DNA from 3 places in the Bacillus coreaensis genome. Region 3 is predicted to be linked to each of the others. Evidence: riboswitches for the same ligand, from Rfam matches in the RefSeq annotation. Region 3 holds a riboswitch; each other region holds the start of a gene.

Region 1 (3,239 bases), on a different contig from region 3:
GTACTTCAAACATTTCTGCTGCAACCCCAGGATTGGAAATCATCCCTGAACCAACAATCGATACTTTTGCAAGGTTTGGTTCTGCTTCTATACTTGCATATTTCAAGGAATCTTTATTAGCTTGTAGAACAGCCATAGTTTCTTCTAAATCTGTGCTCTTAATAGAAAAAGATAAGTTTGTCGTTGATTCATTCGTCATACTTTGAATAATAATATCAACGTTCAAATGATTTTTTGCTAAGATGGTGAAGATCGTTGACAGATTTGTTAATCCATTTGGAAGGCCTAAAACACTTACTCTCGTAATTTCATCTTCAAAAGCAACACCTCTTACAACTAAACTTTGTTCCATTGATACTTCCTCCTCAATTATCGTTCCATTTTCTCGCTCCATACTTGACCGTACTTCAAGTGGGACCGCATAATTTTTTGCATATTCAACGGCTCTTGGATGTAACACTCCCGCACCTAAGTTAGCTAACTCTAACATTTCATCATAAGAAACAGACTTAAGCTTTCTTGCCTCTTTCACATAACGTGGATCTGTTGTAAATACACCTGTTACATCGGTATAAATATCGCATTTATCAGCTTTTAATGCGGCTGCTAATGCCACTGCTGTTGTATCCGATCCACCTCGACCAAGAGTTGACACCGCTCCATCAATCGCAATTCCTTGAAAGCCGGCTACGACTACTATTTTCCCTTTATGTAGCTCAGTTTGAATTTTAGTTGTATTAATGTGTAAAATCCTAGCATTTCCATGAACTGCCTCTGTTTCAATTCCTGCTTGCCAACCAGTAAAGGATATTGCTTCATAGCCTTTTTCTATTAACACCATCGACAATAATGCGATCGTGACTTGCTCACCTGTCGTGAGAAGCATATCCATTTCACGTTTGCTTGGACGGCTTGAGATTTGATTTGCTAGACCCACTAATTCGTCTGTTGCTTTCCCCATTGCAGACACAACGACCACTACGTCGTTCCCTCGCATCTTTTCTTCAATTACTCGATCGGCTACATGCTTAATACGATCAACATTTCCTACCGATGTACCACCAAACTTTTGGACAACCAATCCCATATATACCCCTACTTTCTTTTCATCTCTTTCATGTGCCTTTTTTGAAAATACAAAAAAAGCCATGAGAGATATCTCATGGCTGCGTGAATGAACGTACAAAAATACGGACTTATACACAGTGAGATAGCTCTCCAAGACATACTGTCTTGACAATCCAGTATTTATTCAATACAGGACCAGCAGATACGGCAATTCAGAGACCTATCCACTTCGGCGAACATCCCCTTTCACAGCTTCTCATCGAATCTCAGTATTCTCAAAGCTGTTACTATTGGTGCTCGCACCTCTACCTTCACTTAACGATTAAGTGATTAATATAAAATTTTCCTAATTATAGCACAGCCTCCTAGTGACGACAATGCTATTCTTGTAATTTTTTCATTAACAGATCTACTGTATTTTGTGGAAGTCCAATAGATAAAAAGTCCTCTTTGTTTGCTTCCTTCATTTTTTTTACCGACCCAAAGGCTTTTAATAATTGTTTCTTCCTTTTCTCACCGATTCCCGGTACATCATCCAAAATCGACTGAAACACATTTTTCCCTCGAAGTTGCCTGTGAAACGTGATGGCAAAACGATGCACTTCGTCTTGAATTCTTTGAAGCAAATAAAATTCCTGGCTATTCCGTTCAAGCGGCACGACTGTTAATGGCTTCCCGTATAAAAGCTGTGAGGTTCTATGTTTATCATCTTTAACGAGCCCAGTTATCGGAATATCTAAACCAAGTTCATTTTCCAAAATATCTCTTACCGCTTCTACATGTCCCTTTCCACCATCTATCATAATTAGATCAGGAAGTGGGAGGTTTTCTTTAAGCACACGAGAATATCGGCGTCTTGTGACTTCCCTCATCGATTCATAATCATCAGGACCCTCAACAGACTTAATTTTGTATTTTCGATACTCTCTTTTTGCTGATTTCCCATCAATAAATACAACCATTGCCGATACTGGGTCTGTTCCTTGGATATTTGAGTTATCAAAAGCTTCAATTCGGTGAGGAGTATAAATTCCCAGTTGCTCTCCAAGTTGCTCGACTGCTTTAATCGTTCTCTCTTCATCTCGCTCCACGAGAGAGAATTTTTCTTTTAGAGCAATGCTTGCATTTTTTGTAGCTAACTCAACTAGGTCCTTCTTCTGTCCACGTTTCGGCTGCAATACCTTTGTTTGTAGAAGTTGTTCCGCTAATTCTAGATCTACTTCATCCCGTAAAAGTATCTCTTTTGGTTTAAAATGACTGGATTGATCGTAGAATTGACCTAAGAACGTTAAAAATTCTTCTTCTGCTTCTCCATAAATAGGGAACATGGAAATGTCTCTCTCAATGAGCTTGCCTTGGCGAACAAAAAATACTTGAACACACATCCACCCTTTATCAACCGAATAGCCGAACACATCTCGGTCAGTAAAATCAGTCGTTGTCATTTTTTGTTTTTCCATTGTTGCTTCTATATGGGCTATTTTATCGCGGAAATCCTTTGCTCTTTCGAAATCAAGCTCTTCTGCAGCAGCTTGCATCTTAAGTGTAAGGTCCTTTTTAATGTCCTTATAACCACCATTTAAAAACTTTGTAATTTCTTCTACAAGTTCTTTGTAGGTCGATTCTTTTACTTCCTTTACACAAGGAGCCAAACATTGTCCAAGATGATAATATAAGCATACTCTATCAGGCAATGTTGAGCATTTTCTCAAAGGATAGATTCGATCCAAAAGCTTTTTTGTTTCGTTCGCAGCAGACACATTCGGGTATGGACCAAAATATTTCCCTTTGTCCTTTTTGACCTTACGAGTTGTAATCAGGCGTGGATGCCTTTCTGCAGTTAACTTAATAAAAGGATATGTTTTATCGTCCTTTAACATCACATTGTACTTAGGATCATGTTTCTTTATTAAATTTAACTCGAGAATTAGTGCTTCAATATTGGACGATGTAACGATATATTCAAAATCCTCAATTTCAGAAACGAGCCTTTGCGTTTTTCCATCGTGAGATCCAGTAAAGTACGACCTGACACGATTTTTTAATACTTTCGCTTTACCAACATATATAATTGTCCCTTGCCGATCCTTCATCAAATAACATCCAGGTTGATCAGGTAATAAAGCAAGTTTATTTTTTATCATCTCATTCAAAAGGTACACCTCCAACTA
Region 2 (3,239 bases), on a different contig from region 3:
ATGCCTAGATGCTGTCGGTAAGCCGCTACATCATGCTTGTCATCTAGTATATTTTCGCCATGATAAATAATTTTTCCGCCGCTTGGTTTTTCTAAAAGATTCACACAACGAAGAAGAGTGGACTTACCAGAACCTGAGGAACCGATAATGGTAACTACTTCTCCTTTGTTCACTGAAAAATTAATGTCTTTTAATACTTCATGAGTTCCAAAGGATTTGTTTAAATGCTGAATATCAATAATCTTTTCCATCGTCTCTCCTCCTTCTCTCATTACTTTTGGGCCACTTCTACTTGTGTTTCGTTAACAATCATCGTATAGCTTTCAGAGCCATCTAATTTCTTTTCAATATAAAGCAAGATTCTTGTCACAATAAACGTCATCACAAAATAAATCAGACATGCGACGAAAAACGATTCAAAATATCTAAAGTTATTGCCTGAAATCGATTTGGTAACGAAAAATAATTCGGTCACGGAGATCACATTCAGAACGGACGTATCTTTAATATTAATAACAAACTGATTTCCTGTGGCAGGTAAAATATTTCGAATGACCTGTGGCAATACCACATTCCACATCGTTTGTAGATGATTCATTCCGATCGCATGTGCGGCTTCAAACTGCCCTTTTTCAATCGACACAATTCCACCACGTACAATTTCCGCCATATAAGCTCCTGTATTGATCGATACGACAAAAATAGCGGCCACAAACACATTCATATCAATACCGAATGCTAGGGCAGATCCATAGAAAATTACCATAGCTTGTACAATCATTGGTGTTCCACGGAAGAATTCTATATATATAGAAAGAATTAGGTTAATCACTTTTAAAAGTATCTTTTTCCCGCCACGTTCCGGCATGGGAATCGTTCGTATAACGCCTGCTAATAATCCAATCATTGCTCCAAATATCGTTCCAACCAGAGCAATCAAAAGGGTTAACCCAGCACCACGAAGGAACATAGGCCAGTTTTCCGCAATGATTTTAATAACCCATTCAAGACTCATCATTTCTCCTCCTTACCGTATAAAACCGACTGTATACTTATATACAGCCGGTTCCTGAATTCTATTTTGCTGCTGGTTGATTCGTAATAGCAGCATCCATGATGCTTGTTTGTTCTTCCTCTGAGATACCTGCTAAAATTTCATTGATCTTTTCTGTTAAATCACTGTCTTTTTTCAAACCAACAGCGATTGCTGTATCATCTTCTGATGTTTCGAAACCATCTTCAAATTCAACCATTACATAGTTTTCATTGGCTGCTGATGCACTAACTCCTTCTGGACGTTCTGAAACGTAACCATCAATGATCCCTGATTCTAGAGCAACTCTCATGGCCGGGAAGTTGTCCATCGCCGTTTTCTTGTTTACACCTTCGATTTGATCAATCACATTGTAGTGGAACGTATTTAATTGCGCTGTAATTTTTGCACCTTTGAAATCTTGGATCGAAGTAGCATTTTCATACTTGCTGCCTTTTTTCACAACAATTACTAAATTTGACTTGTAGTAATTATCCGTAAAGTCGATCGTTTCCTTACGCTCAGCCGTTGGTGACATTCCAGCAATAATCGCATCAATTTTACCTGATGTTAAAGCGGGTACTAAGCCATCCCACTCTGTTTTAACAATCACTAATTCTTTACCTAAACCTTCAGCGACTTTCTTAGCGATTTCCACATCATATCCACCAGCATACTCTGCAGAACCATCAATTTTAACTCCACCGTTAGAATCGTCGTTCTGAGTCCAGTTAAAAGGAGCGTAACCCGCTTCTAAACCAACTTTAAATGTATTATCCTCTGATGATCCAGAATCAGAACCATTACTTGATCCACATCCGGCTAATAATAGAATCGATGAAACTAATAAAACTATGAATAATGATAACTTGTTTTTCATGATGTCTTTCCCCCTGTTATTTTATCGTACTAAAACAAAAAACGACCTGAGATAAACTCAGGTCGCGTTATGCATAGTTGTCCTAAAGTCCCCTCTTTTATCCCAAATGAGATAGCACAACTCAATAAACGACTAAGTTTATCGAGACAGTCCTGCAGCTCTTAACTACAGACCCAGCATGTAATACTCGAGAATATTACAAACTTCGGCGACATTTCCTTCTCCTTAGCATCACTGCTTCTCAAACTCCACTAAAGACTGTTAAATATCGCGCCTCTACCCCACTGTAAAAAGTGAGGTCTTATTCAATTATCTTCTTATACTACAATACTATCTTTTAGTTCGTCAACTAGGTTTTTCTGGTAAGGTTCTACTTTATCAATAGATCATTTACTCTTATAAAAAATGTGTTTAAAATGGACTACGTTTTATCATTCCGTTACAATGGCCAATGTAGCGAACATTAGGAGGGTGTTTATGAGTAAATATACGCATGTTTTTCACGGAACTGCTTTTTCTAGTTTTTCTCCTAAAAAAATTAATACATTAAAAAATTATTTATTCTTTGTGAATTCAAATGGAATGATTGAAAAAATGGTTGGACCTGAACACGAGGAATATCAACCCTTGTTAGCGGACTACCAAGGGCAGGAGAACTTTCATCAATTAGCAGACGGGCAATATTTCCTCCCCGGTTTTGTGGATTTGCATGTCCATGCCCCACAATGGGCGCAATCAGGGACAGCATTGGATATTCCCCTCTATGACTGGCTTCACACGTATACATTTCCTTTAGAGTCCAAATATACAGATTTAACTTTTGCCCAAACAGTCTATGAAGATCTCGTAAATACACTACTCGCCAACGGCACAACGACAGTCCTTTACTTTGCAACCGTCCATAAAGAGGCAAGTCTATTATTAGCAGAAATATGTGCAAAAAAAGGACAGAGGGGTTTAGTAGGCAAGGTTGTCATGGATGATCCTGAACAAAACCCTGACTATTATCGGGATGCAGATGCCAAAACCGCGATAGCTGATACAGAGGAATTTATTTTAGCAGTGAAGGAGCTAGCTAAAACAGTTAAACAAGGTGTGTATCCCGTTGTTACTCCTCGCTTTATTCCAAGTTGTTCGGACGAAGCACTTAAGGGCTTAGGGGAACTCGCAGCTAAGCATGATACACATGTTCAATCGCATTGTAGCGAAAGTGACTGGGCTCATAACTATGTACAAGACCGTTTTCACAAACATGATGCATTTGCCTTGCATGATTTTGGCTTATTAGGTGAGAAATCTGTAATGGCTCATTGTAATTTCTTAGAT
Region 3 (3,239 bases):
CCATACTGAATATAAGGTCGCTAGTAAAGCAATGACACCGTCCACCACTTTTGATCTTGCTTGGCCTTCATACGTTTCACCTGTGATCACTAGCTTTAACTGAAATACAGCTGCAATGAAGTACGGAACCAGGTAAGATAAGGTTGCAATATAAATAACAAAGTCAAACGCCGCAGAGATGGAATTTGAAATCGTTGAGAAAATAAATAACTGTCCCAATGAGTTTGTGATAATCATTGATAACACCGGAATATTCTTCTCATTTTCCTTTAAGAAAGAAGGTAAAAACAGACCTTGCTTGGCTGCTTGGTACGGAACTTCTGCACTTAACATCACCCAACCAATGGTAGAACCAAATAAGCTGATTAATCCAATACCTGCTAACACTTTTCCAGAAACAGGTCCAAGCACGGAGACAATCGCATCAATTAATGGCTTGTCCGACGCAATTAACGCCTCTTGGCTTAATAAGCCCATCACTAATGTACTTACTCCAATATAGATGGCTAACGCGATGAACAACCCTAGAATCGTTGCACGCTTGACGTCAATTTGCTTCTTGGCACGTCCCGCAAAAACAACCGCCGATTCCACACCGATAAACGCCCAAAGGGTAGCAACCGCTGCATTGCTAATCTGACCCATAAGCCCGACCGTTGCCCCACTCTCATCGAAACGTGGCTCAACCATAGGAAGCATATGCGAAGCCTCAAATGCAAACAACGCAACAATAATGAAGATGAAGAAACCTGCCACCTTAGAAGCTGTTGCCATGAAGTTTAACTTCCCTGCATTTTCTAACCCACGTAAAATAATGAAGTGAGTTCCCCATAATAAAATCGAACAAACCACAAAAGTTAAGGCATTACCAACCTTTAAAGTAAACGAACCAACGGTAAATAACTCAGCCTGACTCGTTAAAATCGGAAAGAACGTTGATAAATAACTTGCGAATGTTGTAATGATCGCAATATTTCCCGCTAAGTTACCAATCCAATAACCCCAAGTCGCCATGAACCCAGAAAGAACAGACCCTCTAGAATTTGGCTTAAAAAGCTCTTTCGCATAAATTTGTGGTCCACCATTTAAATTTGGCTTTCTCATTCCTAAATTCCCGAATACAAGTGCAGTAACTAACACTCCCGCTCCTGTAAATAACCAAGCGAGAATAACCCCCGCCGGACTTGCCGCTTCTGACAGTGAACGTGGCAGCATAAAGATACCCGAACCAACCATATTTCCAACGACTAATGCCGTTAATATCCATAAACCTAACTTCGTTTGTTTTCCCATGATAATATTCCTTTCTATTATACTTCCCCATCTCTCAAGTATAGAGGCACTAATAGACATAAAAAAACACACCAAAACGTGAGTACAGTGTGCTTTACAATAACCGCATCAGGCAAATGGATAGTTCAACATAGCTTTACGAGCTATGACAGTCCTACACCTATTCGATGTAGTCCCAGCTACTATAGTCAGAGAATTATAGTGCTTCGGCGAAAATTCCTTTCAACTGAAATCATGGAGCTCCTCTGGCTCTCATCCAACCTACTAATATTTTCCGCAACCTCTACCTCATCTTGAGCTGATGAGGATCATATTTAATTTAAAATGCTTTACTAGAATAATTCATGGGCGTTTTTATGTCAATGGGATTAATTGCTATTGTACCGTTCGAACATCACTAAACGGATAAAACACAAACTCACTAACTCCGACAATCTTTTCCTTCTTAATAAAACCAAGACCATTCCTTGAGTCCATACTGCGAAGTCGATTGTCACCCAATACAAAATAATGACCTTCCGGAACCATAGTAGGTCCATAATCTCCCGTTAACACACTACCTTGTTCATGCGCCTGCTCCCGATTACTCTCTAAATACTCTTCGCTGTGAACAGCGCCATTGATTAGTAACTGATCATCCCTGATTTCGATCATATCACCAGGTAAACCAATAATTCTTTTGACGTAATTTTCGCCTTCTCCTTTAATAATCACGATGTCCTCACGTTCAATTTTGTCGGTATTGACTTTGTTAACAAATATTTTCTCTTGATCGTGAAGAGTTGGTTCCATGGAGGCACCATCCACAATATAAGGAGCAAAGACAAATGTACGAACGACGACTACGATAGCGAAAGCAATAAACACCGATTTACCCCAGCTAATTATTTCTTGCCTCTTCTTAGTTTCTCCCATCCTATTCTGCTCCCTTTTTATGTAATAAACTTGTTTACATTTTATCATAATCACTTATTACCCACGGTTACCAAAGCTCACTCTCAGCCCATAAATCGTTAGACAAGATTCACCAAAAATATCTAGGAAATGCCAAATAAAAAAGTCAGCACTAGTGCTGACTTCTCATCTATCCTTATTGCTGACTCTTCAATTTTCTGTATTGATACATTTTCCATTGATAATGAATAAAGCAACCAATACAAAAACCTAAAAGGGCAACGGTCGCAGCAATCGCGACTAATATCGTAAATATATACCCTACCACTGGCAGATTAAAGGCAAACCCTATAAAACCTGCCCCTAAACATAGAATGGCGATTTTTTGATTAAACTGCTGTTGCTCCCAATCTTCTTGCAGGTACCTTGATGGTTCCCTTTTTAAAAACCGCTTCGCTACCTCCATGATTGGATTTATACGAAAAATAACTCCACATACACCTGAAAGTAGAGGAATCAATAAAATCCATTCCATATTTGTCACCCATGTAAGGATAACGGAGAGTACAATGATCGACTGGTTGATTTGAACAAGTGGCTTGGGAATCGTACGAACGACGTTAGCTGACATCTATATCACACCTTTATTATAGGATTAGTTGGTAATTTATTTTACCGAATATCCAGGCATTTGTATACAAATTAGGATGACACTAATAGAAGGAAAAAATGATAATTGGCCTAAATCTTTTCTGTAAAATAAGCGGAGGTTTTCCGGTTAAATGCAAAATGGTGCAGGTTTCGTAGTAAATAAGAGGAGGTTTTCCGATTATGCAAAGCAAAATCCCCCATTTTCGAAGTTTTAAAGTCAATAGGCGGAATCTCTCCGTCTATTGAAGCCTTCTTTAGTAATAGTTACTAGTTTAAACGAAAATTTTCCGTCTATTTATCCGCTCCGGTGCTTAACCTGCTCCCCCAACCGATAAGTGAGGACCCCACTTGAACCCAGATGCAGGAGTCAGCAACTTTTATGCTAATAAAGAAACTCGCCA

Evidence for each region. Region 3 has a riboswitch for lysine ahead of ACQ5H4_RS16765 (amino acid permease). Riboswitches for the same ligand answer to the same signal wherever they lie in the genome.
Region 1: linked by a shared signal. The riboswitch ahead of ACQ5H4_RS09395 (aspartate kinase) and the one ahead of ACQ5H4_RS16765 (amino acid permease) in region 3 are both predicted to bind lysine.
Region 2: linked by a shared signal. The riboswitch ahead of ACQ5H4_RS17475 (transporter substrate-binding domain-containing protein) and the one ahead of ACQ5H4_RS16765 (amino acid permease) in region 3 are both predicted to bind lysine.

Annotation. Positions count from the first base shown of each region.
Region 1 covers NZ_JBOCCY010000005.1:29,876-33,114, reverse strand. Annotated here, with positions in the region: gene ACQ5H4_RS09395 (aspartate kinase) at 1-1,087, opposite strand, end outside; lysine riboswitch at 1,204-1,384, opposite strand; gene uvrC (excinuclease ABC subunit UvrC) at 1,449-3,212, opposite strand.
Region 2 covers NZ_JBOCCY010000013.1:32,981-36,219, forward strand. Annotated here, with positions in the region: gene ACQ5H4_RS17465 (amino acid ABC transporter ATP-binding protein) at 1-251, opposite strand, end outside; gene ACQ5H4_RS17470 (amino acid ABC transporter permease) at 272-1,015, opposite strand; gene ACQ5H4_RS17475 (transporter substrate-binding domain-containing protein) at 1,077-1,913, opposite strand; lysine riboswitch at 2,018-2,200, opposite strand; gene guaD (guanine deaminase) at 2,391-3,239, shown strand, end outside.
Region 3 covers NZ_JBOCCY010000012.1:10,467-13,705, forward strand. Annotated here, with positions in the region: gene ACQ5H4_RS16765 (amino acid permease) at 1-1,293, opposite strand, end outside; lysine riboswitch at 1,407-1,587, opposite strand; gene lepB (signal peptidase I) at 1,669-2,208, opposite strand; gene ACQ5H4_RS16775 (DUF4395 domain-containing protein) at 2,384-2,818, opposite strand.